DNA from 2 places in the Pseudarthrobacter adonitolis genome. Region 2 is predicted to be linked to the other one. Evidence: predicted binding sites of a transcription regulator. Region 2 holds the regulator's gene; the other holds the start of a gene.
The links. The regulator Rex, encoded in region 2, represses fermentation and respiration genes when NADH is low (regulators of the CRP and FNR family bind a similar motif). The targets are predictions, from matches to a motif close to CTTGTGAANNNNTTCACAAG.

Region 1: ACZYZ4_RS04730 (glyceraldehyde-3-phosphate dehydrogenase) is a predicted target of Rex. The motif match lies at 1,849-1,868, and genes of this name have one in related genera.

Annotation. Positions count from the first base shown of each region.
Region 1 covers NZ_JBVAYW010000003.1:3,652-13,939, forward strand. Annotated here, with positions in the region: gene ACZYZ4_RS04725 (hypothetical protein) at 1-72, opposite strand, end outside; gene ACZYZ4_RS04730 (glyceraldehyde-3-phosphate dehydrogenase) at 152-1,630, opposite strand; RNA gene rnpB (RNase P RNA component class A) at 1,900-2,285, opposite strand; gene ACZYZ4_RS04740 (YaaA family protein) at 2,345-3,109, shown strand; gene ACZYZ4_RS04745 (zinc ribbon domain-containing protein) at 3,170-3,925, opposite strand; gene ACZYZ4_RS04750 (Nif3-like dinuclear metal center hexameric protein) at 4,049-4,972, opposite strand; gene msrA (peptide-methionine (S)-S-oxide reductase MsrA) at 5,072-5,596, shown strand; gene cysK (cysteine synthase A) at 5,662-6,597, shown strand; gene epsC (serine O-acetyltransferase EpsC) at 6,637-7,221, shown strand; gene ACZYZ4_RS04770 (oxidoreductase) at 7,238-8,071, opposite strand; gene gnd (NADP-dependent phosphogluconate dehydrogenase) at 8,189-9,625, opposite strand; gene ACZYZ4_RS04780 (FadR/GntR family transcriptional regulator) at 9,799-10,288, shown strand, end outside.
Region 2 covers NZ_JBVAYW010000018.1:58,131-68,418, forward strand. Annotated here, with positions in the region: gene ccsB (c-type cytochrome biogenesis protein CcsB) at 1-67, opposite strand, end outside; gene resB (cytochrome c biogenesis protein ResB) at 67-1,824, opposite strand; gene ACZYZ4_RS15610 (cytochrome c biogenesis CcdA family protein) at 1,824-2,579, opposite strand; gene ACZYZ4_RS15615 (TlpA family protein disulfide reductase) at 2,595-3,230, opposite strand; gene ACZYZ4_RS15620 (histidine phosphatase family protein) at 3,232-3,912, opposite strand; gene ACZYZ4_RS15625 (YceI family protein) at 4,115-4,663, shown strand; gene ACZYZ4_RS15630 (hypothetical protein) at 4,774-5,418, shown strand; gene ACZYZ4_RS15635 (AI-2E family transporter) at 5,665-6,462, shown strand; gene ACZYZ4_RS15640 (redox-sensing transcriptional repressor Rex) at 6,520-7,245, opposite strand; gene ACZYZ4_RS15645 (glutaredoxin family protein) at 7,336-7,590, opposite strand; gene ACZYZ4_RS15650 (HAD family hydrolase) at 7,716-8,534, shown strand; gene ACZYZ4_RS15655 (30S ribosomal protein bS22) at 8,670-8,768, opposite strand; gene ACZYZ4_RS15660 (helix-turn-helix domain-containing protein) at 8,925-9,137, opposite strand; gene ACZYZ4_RS15665 (3-deoxy-7-phosphoheptulonate synthase) at 9,281-10,288, opposite strand, start outside.

The DNA of each region.
Region 1 (10,288 bases), on a different contig from region 2:
TTCTTTGTGGTTGGCCTTGGCGACGTCGAGGGCGTGTTCAAGGGTGGTCTCGTGGAGAGTTTCGTTATCCATGCCACCAGTGTGGGCCCGATTCCCGGCTGATTCCAGCGAATCAGCCGGGAATGTCGGGCAGCCAGCCCGGGGGACGGGCCTAGACGGCGATTGCGGCCAAGGCAGCAGCGGGTTCCTTGGCAGGGAAGGACGGCGGGTTGACGCCAGCCATCTCTTCCATAACCCGGACCACCTGGCAGCTGTAGCCGAATTCGTTGTCGTACCAAACGTAGAGAACCAGGTTCTTGTCGTTAGAGATCGTGGCCAGGCCATCAATGATGCCGGCGCGGCGGGAGCCAACGAAGTCCGTGGAAACAACGTCAGGTGAGTCAATGTAGTCGATCTGCTTGCGCAGGTCCGAGTGCAGTGACATCTGACGGAGGTAGTTGTTGACCTCGTCCCTGGTGGTTCCGTTTTCCAGGCTGAGGTTCAGGATGGCCAGGGAGACGTCAGGGGTGGGGACGCGGATGGAGCTGCCGGTGAGCTTGCCCAGCAGCTCGGGCAGCGCCTTCGCCACGGCCTTGGCGGCGCCGGTTTCGGTGATCACCATGTTCAGTGCGGCGGAGCGGCCGCGGCGGTCGCCCTTGTGGAAGTTGTCGATCAGGTTCTGGTCGTTGGTGAAGGAGTGGACGGTCTCCACGTGGCCGTGGATCACACCGAACTTGTCGTTGATGGCCTTCAGGATCGGGGTGATGGCGTTGGTGGTGCAGGAGGCTGCGGACACGATCTGGTCCGTGTCCTCGATGGTGCCGTGGTTGATGCCATGCACAATGTTTTTGAGTTCGCCCTTGCCCGGTGCGGTGAGGAGAACTCGGGAAACGCCCTTGCTCTGCAGGTGCTGCGACAGGCCCTCGGCGTCGCGCCACCGGCCCGTGTTGTCCACCACCAGGGCGTTGTGGATGCCGTAGGCGGTGTAGTCGATCGTGGCGGGGTTGTCAGAGTAGATGACCTGGACCTGGACGCCGTTCGCCGTGATGGTGTTGGCGTCCTCGTCCACACGGATGGTGCCTTCGAAGGAGCCGTGGACCGAGTCGCGGCGCAGGAGGCTGGCGCGCTTGGTGAGGTCGTTGTCGGAGCCGCGGCGCACCACGATGGCGCGCAGGCGCAGGCCGTGGCCGCCGCCTGCCTTTTCGATCAGGAGGCGGGCCAGGAGCCGGCCGATCCGGCCAAAGCCGTACAGCACAACATCGGTGCTGGTGCGGTCATCGCCCCCACGCTTGCCCACTACCTCGGCAAGCTCGGCGCGGAGGAACTCTTCCAGGGTGGCGCCGCCGCCTTCTGCCTTGAACTTCTCCGCCAGGCGGGCGACATCGATGGCCGCCGCACCAAGCTCCAGCTGAGCCAGGATGTTAAGCAGCGGTGCGGTCTCTTCGAGCAGGAGTTCGGTGTTGCTCATGCGGCGGGCGAAACGGTGCGCCTTGAGGATGTTCATGGTGGACTTGTTGATCAGGCTGCGGCCGTGAATGCTGGTCACCACGTTGTTTTCGCGGTACAGCCGGCCAATCACCGGAATCATGGCCTCAGCGAGAGCCTCCCGGCCCATCCAGGTATCAAGACAAGAATCTGACGTATGGCTCACAGAACTACCTTCCTCGGTTCAGCCGCATACGTCGTCGTACACGGTTGGCGGCCACCTGATGTTGTCCAGGGGCTCTGGCACCGGCAGGATGCGTTCCAATCCCGGGTGCCGTGGAGAAGCGTAAAGAAAGCCACCGGCTGCGAACGCAGACCCGGCGGCAGAACTTCTACGTTCGCTCTCCATTCTAGGCTGGAGCAGACCCGCGGACCGCCGCCCCCAGCGTGAAATCACTCACATGCGGGGCAGGTCCGTACCGGGCTGATGGTGGTTGGATGGGTTGACCGATACGCCGGGTTCTGTGCTCCCGTGCCGTTACCAGCGCGGGAGTAGCGGCCATCCATCTACGGACGCCGTTGCCGACGCCCTCCAGCGGCCTACCCGGACACTCGGGCGGGCAGCCCTCAAACGTGTCCTGTCTGGCCTTGCTCCGGGTGGGGTTTACCTAGCCTTCCCGGTCACCCGGGAAGCTGGTGGTCTCTTACACCACCGTTTCACCCTTACCTGCTGCCCTCCGTCACCGGAAAACGCAGGCGGTCTGTTCTCTGTGGCACTGGCCTGCGGGTTACCCCGAGTGGGCGTTACCCACCACCCTGCCCTGCGGAGCCCGGACGTTCCTCGAGCCACTTGCGTGACGCGCGGCCGCCTAGCCAACCCATCCGCAGCCCAGTCTACCGCCGGAAGGGGCACCGCCGCCGCCGCCGGTAGGATCGTACGGTGCTGATCCTGCTTCCCCCCTCCGAAGGCAAGACCCCCGCAGTCCACGGGTCCGCCGTCGACTGGCCGTCACTGACCTTTCCCGAACTCAACACCTACCGGGCCAAGGTCCTGGAGGCGCTGGGGACTGTCAGCGCACATGAGGATGCCCTCGCACTGCTGGGCGTCGGCGCATCGCTGCAGGACGACGTCGAACGCAATACCCGCCTCCATGCCGAACCGGCTGCCCCGGCGCACCAGATCTATTCCGGCGTTCTGTACGACGCCCTCGGCTACAAAACCCTGACGCCGGCGCAGCGCCGGAAGGCCGACGACTCAGTGCTGGTCATCTCGGCATTGTGGGGTGCCATCCGCTTCGCCGACCGTGTGCCCGCCTACCGGCTGTCGATGGGAACGGCACTGCCCGACGTCGGCCGCCTCGCCTCGTTCTGGAAGCCGCAGCTTTCGGAGGCCCTTGCGGAGTCGGTGTCCGGACATCTGCTCGTGGACTGCCGCTCCAGTACGTATGCCGCAGCATGGGCACCGCCGCCGGTGAACACCGTCTCCGTCAACGTGTTCACCGAGGTGAACGGGGTGCGCAAGGTGGTCAGCCACTTCGCTAAGCACACCCGCGGCGAGCTGGCTCGGCACCTGCTGGCCCGCCGCGGCAACGCCCCGCAGACCCCGGTGCAGCTGCTGAAGGCCACGCGCGAAAAATGGGACGCGGAGCTGGTTGATGGTTCAGCGCGGAAGCCGCATGCCCTGAACGTCATCCTGCCCAACTAGGTATCAGCAGATGTCGTTATGGGCGCTCATAACGAGATCTGCTGCGACCTACATGGGCTGCTAGTTAGCTGGGGAGGGCGTGTTCCACTCGGCCGAGCGCACCAGGATGGCACCTGAATCCGGGCAGAACACAATGTCGTCTTCGGCGGCGGCCTTGATCTCGGCCAGGTCTCCGGGGCTCAGCTTCATTCCGGAGGCTTCAGAGGTGCCGTGGAACAACCGGGCGGCGCCCACTCCCCGCTTTGCCAGCGTCTTTTCGTAGACCGCCAGCATCCCGGCGTCGAGTCCTTCAGCGAATTCAGCACGCTTGCCGCGGACAACGGTCGCGTCAGCGCCTACTTCGGCCAGGGCTTCATCGAGTTCGGCGCGGATGCCGCCGAACGAGCCCTGGACGTTATCCACGATGAGCTGCTGGGCAGCCTGCCGCTCGCGCAGCGAATCAAGGCGTTCCAGGATTTCGAGCTCAACGTCTTCAAGGTCCGAACGGCGCTTGTTCAGCGATGCAATGTCCTTCTGCAGCGCCACGAGGTCCTTTGACAGCCCCGTTCCGCTGTTGAGCCGGGCTTCGTCGCGTTCGATGCGGGAGGCGACCTGTTCGACGTCGGCCTCGGCGCGCTTCAGCTCGGCTTCGGCGTCGTGGACGGCCATCTTGGCGGAGCCGAGTTCACCGTTCGCGACGGACAGGGCGGATTGCAGGTCCTCGATCCGGGGATCGGTTTCCAGGGCGCGGCGGCGGTTGGACAGGGACTTGAGCTTTGCGTCCAGCCCCTGCAGTTCGAGCAACTTCAACTGTTCCGCCGGTGCTGCCTTGGCCACTATTTACCTCCGCTAAATCCAATCCGGCCGAAGCCGGGCACCGTATCGGCGCTGTATAGACTCTAGCGCCTAGCGTGCTCCCCAGCCTCGCTACGCTCACCCGGGGCCCCTCGCACGCCAGGCTTAGCCCGGAGTCAGAATGAAGTCCCACGGATCGCTGTTGGTGGTACTTACCTGGATCTCGACGTCGTGGCCCTGGTCGGCGAGCACATTGCCCAGTGCCGACGCCGCGGCCGGCAGCCACAGCCATTCGCTGGCGAAGTGCGAAACGTCAATCAGGTACGGCCGGCCGTTCACTGCCGCCTCGCGGGCTTCGGACGCCGGATGGTGCCGGAGGTCGGCGGTGACATAGACATCGGCGTTGTTGGCCCGCACCTCGTTGAACAGGGAATCACCCGCGCCGCCGCACACCGCAATGCGCCGCACCAGCCCATCCTTATCACCTGACACACGGACTCCCCCGGCCACCGACGGCAGGATGCTGAACACCCGGGCAGCGAAATCGCCCAGGCTCATCACGTCAGCCAGATCACCCACGCGTCCGATGCCTTCCTCGGGCAGCCCGTTCGCGGCAACTGTCAGCGGGACAACGCCTTCGAGTCCCAACGCATCAGCCAGGACGTCGGAAACGCCCCCGACGGCGGAATCACCGTTGGTGTGGACGGTCAGCAGTGCGGTTCCAGACTCGATGAGCCGGTGAATGGCCTGTCCTTTGGCCGTGGTGGCCGCCACTGACGTGACGCCCTTGAGGAGCAACGGGTGGTGGGTAATCAGGAGCTCAGCACCCCATTCCACGGCTTCCTCGATCACAGTAAGCGTGGGATCCACGGCGAACATCACCCGAGTAACGGGCGCTGACGGGTGGCCGGCCACGAGCCCTACTTCGTCCCAGTTTTCGGCCAGTGACTCGGGCCAGAGTTCCTCTACCGCCAGCAGCACCTGGCCCAGCGTGGGAGCGACCGGACCAGCCACTGCAGCGTCCGCCCCCGTAAGCGTGCCGTCGTCGTGCTTGTCCGCATCTGTGACGCCGATGTCTGCAGGTTCCATACTCTCAGTTTTACCCCATCGGGCCGTTTGCCCCGCATGTTTCAAAGTCTCGTAGGGTGGTCAGGGAATCATCCGGCGCGCTCAACCATTGAAGAGGTCATGAAAACTTTTGTGCTTGGCGGGGGCTGCTTCTGGTGCCTGGACGCTGTCTACCAAATAACCAAGGGCGTCACATCGGTGATTTCCGGGTACACGGGCGGCCATGATCCCCAGCCGGACTACTACTCCGTCTGCGGCGGGACCACGGGCCACGCTGAGGTCGTGGCGGTCACATTCGACGAGTCCGTCATCCCGGCCGAGGTCATCCTGGACATGTTCTTCGCGCTACACGATCCCACCACGCTCAACCGCCAGGGCTACGACGTAGGCACGCAATACCGCTCGTCCATGTTCTATGAAACCACCGAAGAGAAGATCCTTTTCGAGGAAGCCATCGAACGGAACCAGGCGCTGTGGTCGCACCCGATCGTGACCGAGGTCAGCCGGCTGCCACGGTTCCATGTGGCCGAGGACCTCCATCAGGCCTACTACGCCAAGTATCCCGAGCAGGGTTACTGCCAGGTGATCATCAATCCCAAGCTCGCCAAGGCCAGGAAATATTACTCTGCATGGCTTAATGCTTAGCAGCGGCTGCTCAGCCATCGTTAGGCTGACCTCAGCATTCACACTTGAGAGATAGGCATATCTACATGGCACGGATCTATGACGATGTAACGCAGTTGGTCGGCGGCACTCCGCTGGTCCGCCTGAACCGGCTCACCGAAGGCCTGGGCGCCACTGTGGCCGTCAAGCTTGAGTTCTACAACCCGGCCAACAGCGTCAAGGACCGCATCGGCGTGGCCATCGTTGACGCCGCCGAGAAGTCCGGCGCCCTCAAGCCCGGCGGCACCATCGTTGAAGGCACATCCGGCAACACCGGCATCGCGCTTGCCATGGTGGGCGCGGCCCGCGGTTACAAGGTCATCCTGACCATGCCCGAGACCATGTCCACCGAGCGCCGCGTCATGCTGCGGGCGTTCGGTGCCGAGATTGTCCTGACCCCGGGTTCCGAGGGCATGCGCGGCGCTGTGGAAAAGGCCCAGGAAATCGTGGCCAACACGGAGAACTCCATCTGGGCCCAGCAGTTCGCCAACGAGGCCAACCCTGAGATCCACCGCACCACCACCGCCGAGGAAATCTGGTCCGACACCGACGGCAAGGTGGACATCTTCGTCGCCGGCATCGGCACTGGCGGAACTGTCACCGGCGTCGGGCAGGTCCTGAAGGAGCGCAATCCTGAGGTCCAGATTGTTGCCATCGAACCGAAGGACTCCGCCATCCTGAACGGCGGCGCTCCCGGGCCGCACAAGATCCAGGGCATTGGTGCAAACTTCATCCCGGAAATCCTGGACACCAACGTCTACGACGAAGTCCTGGACGCCACCCTGGAGGATTCGGTCCGTGTCGCCCGTGAACTCGGCGTCAAGGAAGGCATCCTCGGCGGCATCTCCTCCGGCGCCATCGTCTGGGGCGCCCTGGAACTTGCCAAGCGCCCGGAGAATGCCGGCAAGCTGATCGTCGCGGTTGTCTGCGACTTCGGCGAGCGTTACATCTCCACCGTGCTCTATGACGACATCCGCGGCTGATCAGCCCGTTGTCGCCCCGTTTCCTGTAGAAAGAACTTTGTGGGCTTTTTCGCAAGACTGAAGGAAGACCTCGACGCCGCCCGGTCACACGACCCGGCGGCGCGAGGCTCTTTTGAGAACTTTTTCGCCTATTCGGGGCTGCACGCCATCTGGATCCACCGGCTGACGCACCGTATGTGGCAAACCCCGGGGCTGCGGTTCCCGGCGCGGCTGGTGTCGCAGCTTGGCCGCTTCCTGACCGGAATCGAGATCCATCCCGGCGCCACGGTCGGCCGGCGCTTCTTCATCGACCACGGCATGGGTGTAGTCATCGGCGAGACCGCCGAAATCGGCGAAGACGTGATGATCTATCACGGCGTCACGCTAGGCGGCCGCTCCCTTGCTAAGGTCAAGCGCCACCCCACCATTGAGGACCGGGTCACCATCGGTGCCGGAGCCAAGATCCTGGGACCCATCACCATCGGCCGGGACAGCGCCGTGGGCGCGAACGCCGTGGTGGTCAAGGACGCGCCGCCGGAATCGATTGTTACCGGAGTGCCCGCCAAGTGGCGCCACCGCGATGCCCAGCGCGAAACCAAGCCCGCAGTGGATCCGGCCGAGTACGACATCGAATACCGGATCTGACCTTTCGCTGCAGCCTCTACCCGGCAACACGCTTCAGGACTGCCATGACCACCGCATCATAGAGCCGGTCAGGCAGGACGCGCCGAAGGCCCAGAATGGCCGCCGCGCCCCTGCCCACCGGGTACCGGGTCCGGGGACGCGCGGCCTTAGCCGCGTGCAGGACAGCCGCCGCAATCACCGCCGGTTGCGTTGACGTTTCAGGCCTGTCCGTGGACGCCAGGACATCCGCCATGTGCCTTGCCTGGGCAGCGTACGGCCCCTCGCCGCTGCTGGCCAGGAGCCCGTCAGCGGAAATCCGGCCCCATTCGCTCAGCGTACTTGCCGGTTCAATGATGGCGACTTCGATGCCGTGCGGCTTGAGTTCTAGCCGCAGTGCATCGCTCATGCCCTCAACGGCGAACTTCGTGGCGTGGTACCAGGCACCGAGGGGCTCGTAGAATTTTCCGCCGATGGACGAGATGTTGATGATCCTGCCCCGCCCCGCACTCCGCATGGCCGGCAGGACCAGCTGGGTCATCCTGGCAAGGCCAAAGACGTTCACCTCGAATTGGCGCCGGCCTTCGTCCAGGTCCACCTGTTCCAGCGCCCCGTAGGACCCGTAGCCGGCGTTGTTGACCAGGACGTCTATCCGCCCGCGCTCTTCCAGGACACGGCCGACGGCGGCACGCATCGAATCGTCGTCCGTCACGTCCAGTGCCAGGACCTGGATGCCAAGCGCTTTCAGCGGCTCCATCCTGTCCACCCGGCGGGCGCCGGCATAGACGATGAAGCCGTGGCTGCTGAGCTTCTTCGCCGCCTCGAAGCCGATACCCGTGGAAGCTCCCGTAACTAATGCGACTGGCTTGGGCATTCTGACTCCTTGGATGGACACCACAACTGCCGGAAACGCCAACGGCCGGCAACTCCCAGAATATCCGGGAAGTGCCGGCCGCAGCGTGTGCAGCTTGATGCATTCAGAGCGTGGTGATTAGTGCGTGTCCACTGCTTCGATTTCGGTCTTGTCCTCGCCCCATAGGGTGTGGAACGTGCCCTCTGCGTCGACGCGGCCGTAGGTGTGCGCGCCAAAGAGGTCACGCTGGCCCTGGATCACTGCGGCCGGCAGGCGCTTGCGGCGCAGGCCGTCGTAGTAGGCCAGTGAAGAGGAGAAGACCGGCACGGGGATGCCGAGCTGGACGGCGGTGGAGACCACGCGGCGCCATGCCGGCAGGACATCGGCGATGGCCTTGGTGAATGCCGGGGCGAACAGCAGGTTGGCCGGCTTGTCTTCGGCGGCGTAGGCCTTGGTGATTTCCTTGAGCAGTTCTGCACGGATGATGCAGCCGCCGCGCCACAGCGAAGCGATCTCGTCCAGCTTGAGGTCCCAGCCGTATTCCTTGGCTGCGGATGTCAGCATGTCCAGGCCTTGGGCGTAGGAAACTAGCTTGGAGGCGTAGAGCGCCTGGCGGACGTCCTCAACAAAGGTGTCCGGAACGTCGACGGCGATTTCCTCACCGGCGAGGAGTTCCTGGGCGATCTTGCGCTGCTCGGCCTGCGAAGACAGGGCCCGGGCGAAGACGGACTCGGCGATGCCCGACGTCGGGGAACCAAGCTCCAGCGCGGAGATGACCGTCCAGCGTCCGGTGCCCTTCTGGCCTGCGGCATCCACCACAACGTCCACAAACGGCTTGCCGGTACGGGTATCAACGTGACCCAGGACCTCGGCGGAGATTTCGATCAGGAAAGATGCGAGCTCGCCCTTGTTCCACTCTTCGAAGATCTTGGCCTGGTCGGCGGGCTCGATGCCGGCGCCGGAGCGGAGCAGGTCAAAGGCTTCACCGATGACCTGCATGTCGGCGTATTCGATGCCGTTGTGCACCATCTTGACGAAGTGGCCGGCGCCGTCGGTGCCGATCCACGCGCAGCAGGGCTTGCCGTCGACGTGCGCGGCGATCTTTTCGAGCAGCGGGCCGAGGGCGTCGTAGGACTCCTTGGAACCACCGGGCATGATGGACGGGCCGTTCAGGGCACCTTCCTCACCGCCGGAGACGCCGATGCCGACGAAGTGCAGGTCCTTTTTCGCCAGCGCGGCTTCGCGGCGGCGGGTGTCCTCGTAGTGCGAGTTTCCGGCGTCGATGATGATGTCGCCGGCTTCCAGCAGGGGTTCAAGTTGCTCGATGACCGAGTCAACCGGCTTGCCGGCCTTGACCATGATCAGGACACGGCGGGGCTTCTCCAGGGAGTCAACAAGCTCCTGCAGCGTTTCGGTGCGGACGAAGTCGCCGTCCGTGCCGTGCTTTGCGAGCAGCGCGTCAGTCTTTTCGACGGACCTGTTGTGCAGGGCAACGGTGAAGCCGTTGCGGGCCAGGTTGCGGGCCAGGTTGGCGCCCATCACCGCGAGGCCGGTGACACCGATGTGTGCAGACATCAAAAAACTCCAATTCGTTGTGCAATGGATGTGCAGATGGCTCCGCGTTCGCTGCGAAGCACGCTGTCACGAACCGATGGATCCTAATAAAGCATATATATTCAACCGATGTGAGGGAAGCGGTGCCCATTTTGTGGAACGGGGCCAGTCAATCCCAGTTTAGGCTTGAGTCCATGTCGACCAGCCTGCACCACCGTGCCATTGAGAACCTTGGCAGCCGGATCATCACGGGCGAGCTGCCCTCCGGACACATCATGCTGGCCGAGCACCTTGAGGAAGAACTGAAGGTTTCGCGCTCCGTGGTCCGCGAGGCCGTGCGGGTTCTCCAGTCCCTGGGCCTTGTGGAAACCACCAAGCGGGTGGGTATCCGCGTGCTGCCGCCGAGCCGCTGGAACCCCTTCGATTCCCAGGTCATTCGCTGGCGGCTGTCCAGCGACGCCCGCGGCGCCCAGCTGCGGTCATTGATCGAACTGCGCTCCGCCGTCGAGCCCGCCGCTGCAGAGCTGGCAGCGAACAATGCACCGGCACAGCTGCGGCGGGAACTAGTGGACATTGCCCATGCCCTGCGCGACGCCGGCCACAACGGGGATGCGCAGAAGTTCCTGGAGCTGGACATCGCCTTTCACTCCGTCCTGCTCTCCGGGTCGGGCAACGAAATGTTCG
Region 2 (10,288 bases):
TACCGGCGGCGAGCAGCATAAACAGCTCGCTGTACTGGCCCATGGTTTCGTTGATGGCGAACGGCATTACTGGTCCTTTTTCGGCCCGGTGGGGCCAGCTGGGGTGGTGACAGAGTCTGCGCCATTATCGCCCTGGCGGCTGGGAGTTTGCTGGGTGACGCTGGAATCGGAATCCTCAGCAGATTCTCCGGAATCGGAATCCGCAAGCTGCCACTCTTCGGACAGCAGCTTCCTGATGACAGCCGCCTCTGCGGCGAGCCGGTGATCCTCGCCACGGGCAAGCAGGCCATACTCCACCATGGTCCGGCCGTCCTCGTGGGTTCCGGTCCGCACCCAGACGCGGCGCCGGTTCACATAGAGCGAGACGATCAGGCCGCCCACGGCCAGCAACGCGAAAGTAAGGGCGTAAAGCTGGCCCGGGTTGTGATGGATGTCCACACCCACGTACCGCTTCACGCTGTCAAAGCTGATACTGCCCTTGCCGTCCGGAAGGGTATAGGTGCCACCCGGAGCCAGGGTGATGCCGCCGGCATCCAGGTTGCGGGCGTTCAGCGGCGTGAGGTCACCGACATCGAGCTCAAAGACGTTCTGCGGCGAGCCGGTGTCCAGGCCAAGGTCCCCGAAGTATGAGTTCAGGGTCAGCTGCGGGTTGAACAGGTCCGGATCGCCGCTGAAGGACACGCCCTCGTCCGTGATAAACGCCGTGGGCAGGAAGAACCCCACGAAGCCCAGCTGTTCGGGCCGTGCGTCAGGGACCTTGATTACCAGGGACGAGTAGTAGTTGTCACCCTGAAGCTTGGCCACCACGGGACCCTGCATGGCCACGTTGCCGGCGCCGTCGCGGATGGTCACCACGGGCGCGTAGCCGTTGCCGGTGAGGTAGATGCTGGTGCCGCCCAGGTTCACGGGCTCGTTGACCTTCAGGATTTCCTGCTTGGCGGGCGAGTCCGGGGTTTCCCGGGTGGTGACTTCGGCGTTGAAGTCGATCGGCTGACCGATCTTGCCCGGGGATTCGCGGTCGAACGTGACGTCGAATTTGTCCAGCTGGATGGAGTACGGCTGCAGCTGGCTGGATTGGAAGTTGGTACCGGGCGTGAACTGGTCGTAGCCCACAAGGGTGTTCACAAAGGTGTCACCCTCCACCAGGATGCGCTGGCCGCTGTAGCCGAACAGGCCGCCGACGGCCACGGAAACCAGCACGCCGATCAGCGAGGTGTGGAACACCAGGTTCCCCACCTCCTTGGCAAAGCCGCGCTCGGCTCCCAAAGACGGCCGCGCGCCGTCGTCGTCCCTCACCTCAACGCGATAGCCGCGCTTCTTCAGCACCCGTGCGGCGCTGCGGATGGCGTCCGACGCCGGGAGGCCGGCGTCGGCGGTAAGCACCAGTGTGCCGTACTCGGGGAGGCGGGAGAGACGTTTGGGGGTCCGCGGCGGCTGGGAGCGCATGGCCTTGTAATGGGCGATGGCGCGCGGGACCACGCATCCGATCAGCGAGATGAACAGCAGGATGTAGATGGCCGAGAACCAGGCCGAGGAGTAGACGTCGTAGAGCTGCAGGGTGTCCAGCAGCTTCCCGTAGTCCTGGTTGTCCTTGATGTACTGCGTCACGATGGACGGGTTCGCCGGGCGCTGCGGGAACAGCGAGCCGGGCACGGCGGCAACGGCCAGGAGCAGCAGCAGGAACAGCGCCGTGCGCATGCTGGTCAGCTGGGTCCAGGCCCAACGCAGCATCTCCACCGGCCCCAGGACAGGCAGCGCCGCCTCAGTTTTGGCGGTGGCAACGGGTGCCGAGGACTTTTTCTTAGCTTTCACGCGCTCGCTCATCAGATCGGCAACTTCACATCGGTTTGAAACCAGTACTGCAGCTCGGTGACCCAGGCGCCCCAGACGCCGCTGGCCATCAGCAGGCCCAGCACCACCAGGATCCCGCCGCCGGTTCGCTGGATGGCCAGGCGGTGCTTGCGGAAGAAGGACATCACGCCCATGCCGCGTCGCACCGCCAGGGCGATCAGCAGGAACGGGATGCCCAGGCCCAGGCTGTAGACGAATGCCAGGAAGGCACCCTTAGCGGCGGAGGAACCGCCGGACAGGCTCAGGAGCTGGACAGCGGAATAGGTGGGGCCGATGCACGGGGCCCAGCCCAGGCCGAACGTGAGGCCCAGCAACGGCGCGCCCCACAGGCCGGCCGGTGGCTTGGCGTGGATCTTCGCATCACGCTGCAGCCAGCCGAAACCGCCCATAAACACCACGCCCATAAGAATCACCAGGACACCCAGCAGTTGGGTGATCCAGGCATTCTGTGAGCCGGTGATCAGGGTGCCCAGCTGCCCAAAGGCACCGCCCAGCAGGACAAAAATCACGGAGAACCCCAGCACAAAAAGCCCAATGCCCGCGAACATCCGGCCGCGCTTCTGCTTCTGCAGGTCCACGCCGCTCAGGCCGGTGACGTAGCCCAGGTAGCCGGGCACGAGGGGAAGCACGCATGGCGACAGGAAGGACACCAGGCCGGCGAGCAGCGCCACCGGGATGGCAAGCAGGAGCGAGCCGTTCAGGATTGTTTCGGCGAAGGGGCTGTTCACGGTCCGGGGCCGCAGCTACTCTGCCACGGCGGCGGTGATGAGGGCTTTGAGGGTGCCCTTCTGGATTTCGCCCAGCACGCGCGAGGCGACGCGGCCCTGCTTGTCCAGGACCAGCGTTGTGGGGACCGCTCCCGGCGGGACGAGACCGGAGACGGCCAGGAGCACGCCGCCGTTCTTGTCGTCGAAGCTGGGGTAGGTCAGGTTGAAGGTCTTGTCGAAGGCCTCTGCGGTGCCTTTTTCGTCGCGGAGGTTGACACCGAAGAACTGCACACCCTGGTCCTTGAAGTCTTGGTGCAGCTCTTCCAGGATGGGTGCTTCCACCCGGCAAGGTGCGCAGGCGGCGAACCAGAAGTTCAGGACCGTGACTTTGCCCTGGAAGTCCGCTGGGGCTACCTGGGTGCCGTTGAACAAAGTGCCGTTAATGGCGACGGCGGCCTTGCGGTCCGCCGCGGTGAACTCAGTCACCGAGCCGTCTCCGGCAACGTAGTTCTTGTTGTCGCCGGCTCTTGCCTGCTTGGCGAGGGCGTCCTCCTGCGCGCAGGCGGACAGGCCCAGGGTCAGGGCGGTCAGGGCGGCGCCGCCGGCAGCGAGTACGGCACGGCGGGATGCTGTGCCTGAGATAGCAGGGGATGTTGTGCGGGGGTCAGTCATGTCAGGCTCCGGGGGTGCTGGCGGCACCAGGGAGGAGTGCGGCAGCGGGCTCGCTGTACTCAACGCGCTGGAGCGAGCCGTCGTCGTCGAACACCAGGGAGGTGATGGACGTCAGCGTGCACTCGCGTTTGCGCGGGTCATGCCACAGGGGCTTGTTCTCCGCACTGAGTCGGGTGGCCCAGATGGGGAGCTGGTGGCTGACCATGATGGCTTCCGGGCCGTCGGCACCGTAGTCCCCGGCGGCCAGCTCGATGGCTCGGAGCCGGGCGTCCTCAACAGCTGACCTGACGCGCGCGGCCTGCGCCTTGTACGGTTCGCCCCAGGACGGCCGGAACGGGTTGATCAGGTGGGGCCAGTGTTTGGGCTTCCCGAGCTCAGCCTTGGTGACCTTCATGCCCTGGAAGTAGTTTTCTGCTTCGATGATGCGGCCGTCCGTGTGGATTTCCAGACCAAGCGCCTCAGCCGTGGGAGCCGCCGTTTCCTGCGCCCTGACCAGCGGCGACGCCGCGAGGTAGACGATCCTGGCTCCGCGTGCGGCGCGCTCGGCGAAGTGGTCGGCGAGCATCTGCGCCATTTCCCGGCCCAGCTCGGAGAGGTGGAATTCAGGCAGCCTGCCGTACAGAACGCGGTCAGGGTTGTGGACCTCGCCGTGGCGGAGCAGATGGACTGTGGATTGGGGCATGTTTACCAGTTTCTCAAAGATGGCGTGCTATCCGAAATCTTCTACATCCAGTAGAACTCAAACTTTCGGAAAAATGTTCCGGAACGGGGAACAAAACATGCAAATGCATGTTTATACTGGATGCAGCGGATAGTTGAGGATTCAATAAATGAAGCGTCAAGCTACCCGGAAGTACCACCCGACAAACCCAAGGAGAAACACCATGACTCTTCCCGCAGACGTCACCACCGGAGCCTGGACCCTCGACAACTCGCACAGCGAGATCGCCTTCACCGTTCGGCACGCCGGCATCAGCAAGGTCCGTGGCCAGTTCAAGGATGCCGTGGCAACGCTGGACCTCGCCGACAACGTGGCCGATTCCAAGATCAGCGCCACCATCCAGACCGCCAGCTTCGACTCCGGCGATGTCAACCGTGACGGCCATGTCCGGGGCGAAGACTTCTTCGACGTCGAGACCTTCCCGGAAATCTCCTTCGTCTCCAACGGCCTCGTGGCCAAGGGCAACAGCTACGAGCTGACCGGGGACCTCACCATCAAGGGCGTCACCCGCCCCGTTTCCCTCGAGACCGAGTTCAACGGCGTGGCCGTGGATCCGTTCGGCATGACCCGCGCCGGCGTCTCCGCTGAAACCACCATCAGCCGCAAGGACTTCGGCCTGACCTGGAACGCTGTGCTGGAAGCCGGCGGCGTGCTGGTCAGCGACAAGGTTGCCATCAACCTGGAGCTCGCGTTCATCGCACCCGCAGCATAATTTTTTCTTCCTGAGGCACCCCGGCCGCCATGTTTCCCCGGAATCTGGCGGCCGGGGTGCTTTGTTTTATCCCCTAGATACGGGCGGACCCGCGGTCTACAGTGAGACCCATGAGCAACAGTGAAGTACCGCAGCCCCAGCAGCCCCAGCCGCCTGCCATTCCTCCTGCCGCCGGCCCCGTTCCTCCCGCCGGCTACCAGCCGCCTCCGGGTAACCCGCAGCCGGGCCAGGCTTACCCGCAGCCAGGCCAGCCGGGCGGCTTCCAATTTGCGATGCCCACCGACGGCCCCCACAACTTCACCGACGTGATGCCCAAGGGCGGGTTCTCCGGCATGTTCAGCGTGACCGGGCTGCCCACAGAGCTCAAGGTCTCGTACTGGATCTGGCTCATCGGCGGCATGCTGGGTGTACTGGGCGGCCTCTTCGGAATGCTTGCCACCTTGGCATTGTTCGCCGTGGCACCCGCATTGGCTGCGGTGGTCCTCGTTTTGGTGCTGGTGGCGCTGGCCTTGGCCGCGGCCCAGATAGTCCTGGTGCTGAAAATGAAAGAGGGCAAGGAGTGGGCCCGCCTTGCGCTCACCATCGTGGCCGGCGTTTCGCTGGTGCTCGCAGTTCTCGGCGGCAGCGTGGGTGGTGACAGTGGCGGGGGCATCGGCAACAACTGGCTGGGCTTCCTCATCAGCGCCGCGGCAACCGTCCTGATGTGGCTGCCGAACTCGCAGGCCTGGTTTAACGCCGTCAAGGGCCGCGCGTAGACGCGTCGCCCCCGGCTGGCCGGGCCTTTACAGGCATTTACGGCCGCGAATAGACAGCCGCGCGTGCACGGTGTCCCCTGGAAACAGGGTCTTGAACGATCCGGGCTGAGTTCTGCGGGAATACCTCTCCGGAATGATCCCCCGCGGCACGCGCCGGGGGTACGGTGGGAAGTAAGCCGTACTGGGGGCAGGCCAGTTGGACTGCACCCAGCAGCCGAACTGACATCCGACCTGCAAAGGACCCTCATGAGCACGCCTGTCCCGCCTCCCGTCCCGAACGAGCCCGAACCCGGCAACCAGCCGCCAGCGCCCCGATACGGCGAGAACAGCCCGCAGTTCGGGCAGCCAACGCCACCGGCGCCACAGTATGGGCAGAACGCCCCGCAGTATGGCCAGCAGACTCCCCCGGCGCCTCAGTACGGGCAGAACGCCCCGCAGTTTGGGCAGAACAACCCGCCGCAGTTCGGCCAGCCCACACCTCCGCCCTATGGCCAGCAGCCGTACGGACAGTCCCCCTACGCCCAGTTTCCCTCTGAGCAGCCGCAGGCCACGGGATCCAACGGGGTTCCCCAGTTGGTCAATATCTCGTTCTGGCTGCTGATTGCCTCGGGTGTGGTATTTGTGATCAGCCTGCTCATGGGCATCGGCATGCTGGACGACCCGGCGATGCGCAATGCCTTCGAAGAGGCCATGCGCAGCGGCGGCGCTACTGGTACGGAATTCGCGTTCGACGACTTCAAGGGTGTCCTCGCCGGATCGCTCGTAGTCCTGGCGATCATCGGTGCTGGCTTGTACGCACTGGTGGCGTTCTTCGTCCGCAAGGGCAAGAACTGGGCCCGGATCCTGGGCACCGTTTTCGCGGCGCTGTCCGTTGTCAGCCTCTTTGGCGTACCGAGCTTCGGAACCCTGGGAACGCTCGCGGGGATCGCGGCCATCGTGCTGCTCTACCTGCCGGCGGCGGCACCCTACTTCCGCAAGCAGCAGGCGTTCGGCAGCCCGTACGGCGCCCCGGGCACCACGCCTGGCAACCCCTACGGCCAGTAGTACCAACGAGTCGAGTCCACACCCTAACGGGCGTGGACCCCACCATCCGCCGAAGAACTAGGCGGTCGGGTCCGGGGTCTGCGCCCGTTGGGCGTGGTAGGCGAGGATCTGCAGTTCGGTGGCCATGTCCACCTTGCGGAGGTTGACGCCCTCGGGGACCTGCAGCATAACGGGGGCGAAGCTCAGGATGCTGTGGACGCCGGCCGCCACCACGCGGTTGCACACGGCCTGCGCCACGGCGGCCGGAAGCGCCAGGACCACCATGTTGGCGCCCGTCCGCTGCAGCACCGCCTCCATGTCCGCGGCGTCGCTGACCCGCAGCCAGCCCACCTCATTGCCCACCACCATCTGGTCGGCGTCGAAAATTGCCACCACGTCAAAGCCGCGGGACTCGAAGCCGCCGTAGCGGGCCAGGGCTTTGCCCAGGTTACCCGCGCCAACAATGGCGACCTTCCAGTCATGGGTCAGCCCCAGGGCCGCGGAGATGTGGCGGCTCAGGTACTGCACTTCGTAGCCCACGCCGCGCGTGCCGTAGGAACCCACGTAGGAGAGGTCCTTGCGCAGAGTTGACGAGCTCACGCCCGAAGCTTCCGCCAGGGATTCCGAGGATACCCGTTCGACGCTGTCGGACAGCAGCGCGTTAAGGGCGCGCAGGTAGATGGTCAACCGGGCCACTGCCGCGGGCGGTATCTGCTTGGCGGCCTCTGTGCCGTGGCCAGGCGGTGTCCCGTGGTTATTCTCTGCACCTTGGACAGCCTGGGGAGATGAATCCAGCGAAGTCACTATCCCCTCCATCCCATCGCGTCGTGACTCCACTCTAGAGCCCCGCCGCTGGTGCCAACAAAGCCGGTGTCATTTTGCGAGGCCGCTTTCCTATTGGGCCATGGCGCGTTGGAGGACGCGCTCCAGCCGGGCTTCGTCGATCTTCCAGAAATCGCGCTGGATTCCATCCACCAGGACCACGGGGATTTCCTCCGCGTACCGCTCACGCAGTTCCGGCAGTTCGTCCACCAGCTGTTCCGTCCACCCAAGTCCCAGCAAGGCAGTAACGCGTCCGACGGCGTCGCGCGCCGCTGCGCACAGGTGACAGTCTGCTTTGGTGATGAGGACTACCTCGGGTTTTGCCATGCATTAACCGTAACGCCCTTCGGGGCAGTGGGCAGGGCCGACGGCGGGGCACGCGGAGGGGCGGGCACTGGCACTGGCACTGGCACTGAAATCTTGGTCACCGAGTATTGACTAGACTCGTGGACATGCCCGAGGAGAAGTACGTCGCTGTGGTGACCCAGCCGGATGCGTTGATGCAGACCGGCGAAGCCGCCTTCTTCGACGTCGACAACACCCTGATGAGGGGCGCCAGCCTTTTCCATGTTGCCCGCAAGATGTACCAACGCGGCGCCTTTACCATGACGCAGGCTGCGGGGTTCGCGTGGAAGCAGTTCAAATTTGTGGCGCGCGGCGAGAACATGGACGACGTCCACGCTGTCCGCGATTCCGCCCTCACCCTCGCTGCGGGCATCACAGTGGAAGATGTCAAGGCCTTGGGTGAAGAGGTCTACGACGAAATGATCGCGTCCAGGATCTGGCCCGGCGCCAAGGCACTGGCGCAGCAGCACCTCCGCGTGGGCCGGCGGGTCTGGCTGGTCACCGCAACCCCCATTGAGGTCGCCGCGGTCATTTCCACCAGGCTGGGCCTGACCGGAGCCTTGGGCACGGTAGGCGAGGTTGCCGACGGCTTATACACCGGACGCCTGGTGGGTGACATCCTGCACGGTGCAGCCAAGGCTGTGGCTGTCCGGGAACTGGCCGACGCCGAAGGCCTGGACCTCAAACGGTGCTGGGCCTACAGCGATTCCTACAATGACATCCCGCTGCTGACAGTGGTGGGGCACCCGGTGGCCATCAACCCCGATTCCAGGCTCCGCCGCCACGCGCGGGACAACAACTGGCCGGTCTACGATTTCCGTTCCGGCCGCCGCGCCGCCACCCTGGGGCTCAAGGCAGCAACGGCCGGCGGCGCCGTGTACGGTCTCTGGCGCGGATACTCCCGGATGCGCGGCACCCGCATCTAGGTAGCAGTACATGTCCCTTATGGGGGCCCCTAGCGTCACCTGAGGCGACCTAGTTGGGCTGGACGTTACCGCTTAGACGCAAAAAATGCCCGCTGCCGGAGAGGCAGCGGGCATTTCACGCTTGTCGAAGTATCTCTACTTCTTATTACGCCGCTGGTGACGGGTCTTACGAAGCAACTTGCGGTGCTTCTTCTTGGCCATACGCTTGCGACGCTTCTTAATAACTGAACCCACGAAAGTTCCTCACAAACTAGATGCAGTACCTGTCTGATGGAACTGGTCCGTGGACAGAGCTACAGACTGAAACAACTGACAGATTCTTACAATGACGTAAAACGTTCCTTAACAGGGTACCGCTTCTTGGCGATGCCCACTGACCGCAGGTAATGCTCAGGCGGTTTCGGTGCGCCCGTCCACCACAGCACCCTTGAGGTACTGCTCGACGGCGTTCTCCGGCACACGGTAAGACCGACCGAAACGCACCGCGGGCATTTCGCCGGAATGAACCAGCCGATAAACGGTCATTTTGGAGACGCGCATGACCTCGGCCACTTCGGCCACGGTCAGGAACTTCGCGTTCGAGAAGTTCTGTTCTGCGGACATTTCCCTATTCCTTTGCTGACGGATGACGACAGTAACCCCAGCTGTGTTTCATATGCGGTGTGCCGATGCTGAGCCATCCACCAACCATGTGTTAGATACTCTAGAGGTTCATGGGGCTGTAGTGAAAGTCATCCGGGCAATCACTAAGCGGTGCGGCGCTTCCGGGCGGACGCCGCGAGCTGATCGAGGACCGAAACGGATACGTCCCAATCCATGCACGCGTCCGTGACACTCTGGCCGTAGACCAGTTCCGCGCGGCCCGCCGCGTGCTCGGTGACGTCCAGGTTCTGGGCACCGCCCACCAGGAAGCTCTCCAGCATGACACCCGCGATGGCTTGGGCCGCCTCGCCGCCGTCCTCCAGCTGCGAGCCGATTTCCAGTGCCACTTCCGCCTGCCGGTGGTGGCTCTTGCCGCTGTTGGCGTGGCTGGCGTCCACGATCAGCCGGGGGTTGAGCCCCTTGCCGGCGAGCTTGGTGGAGGCGCTTTCGACGTCAGCCGCTGAGTAGTTGGGCCCCTTGCGTCCACCCCGGAGGATAACGTGCGTGTCCGGGTTCCCGGCGGTGGCCACCAACGCAGCCCGCCCGTCGCCGTCGATCCCCAGGAAAGCCTGCGCGGCAGCGGCAGCGCCGCACGCGTCGAGCGCGACCTGGAGGTCGCCGTCGGTCCCGTTTTTGAATCCGATGGGCATGGAGAGTCCGGAGGCAAGCTGGCGGTGGATCTGGCTTTCGGTGGTGCGGGCCCCGATGGCTCCCCAGGAGATCAGGTCCGCCATGTACTGGGGGCTGATGGGTTCCAGGAATTCGGTGGCGGTGGGCAGTCCCAGCGCGGTGACCTGCTGCAGGAACTCCCTGGCGGTCCGGAGCCCAGTGACCATGTCGTGGCTGCCGTCCAGGCGCGGATCGTTGATCAGGCCCTTCCAGCCCACCGTCGTGCGGGGCTTTTCGAAGTAGGTGCGCATCACGATCAGGAGGTCGTCACGGTGCTTCTGTGCCTGGCTAACCAGCCGGCGGGCGTATTCCAGCCCTGCCTTGGGATCGTGGATGGAGCAGGGGCCAACGATGACCAGCAGCCTGTCGTCCACGCCGTCCATGATGGCGCGGACTTCGTCGCGGCCACGCTCGACGACGTCCGTCACCCGGGCGTCCAGAGG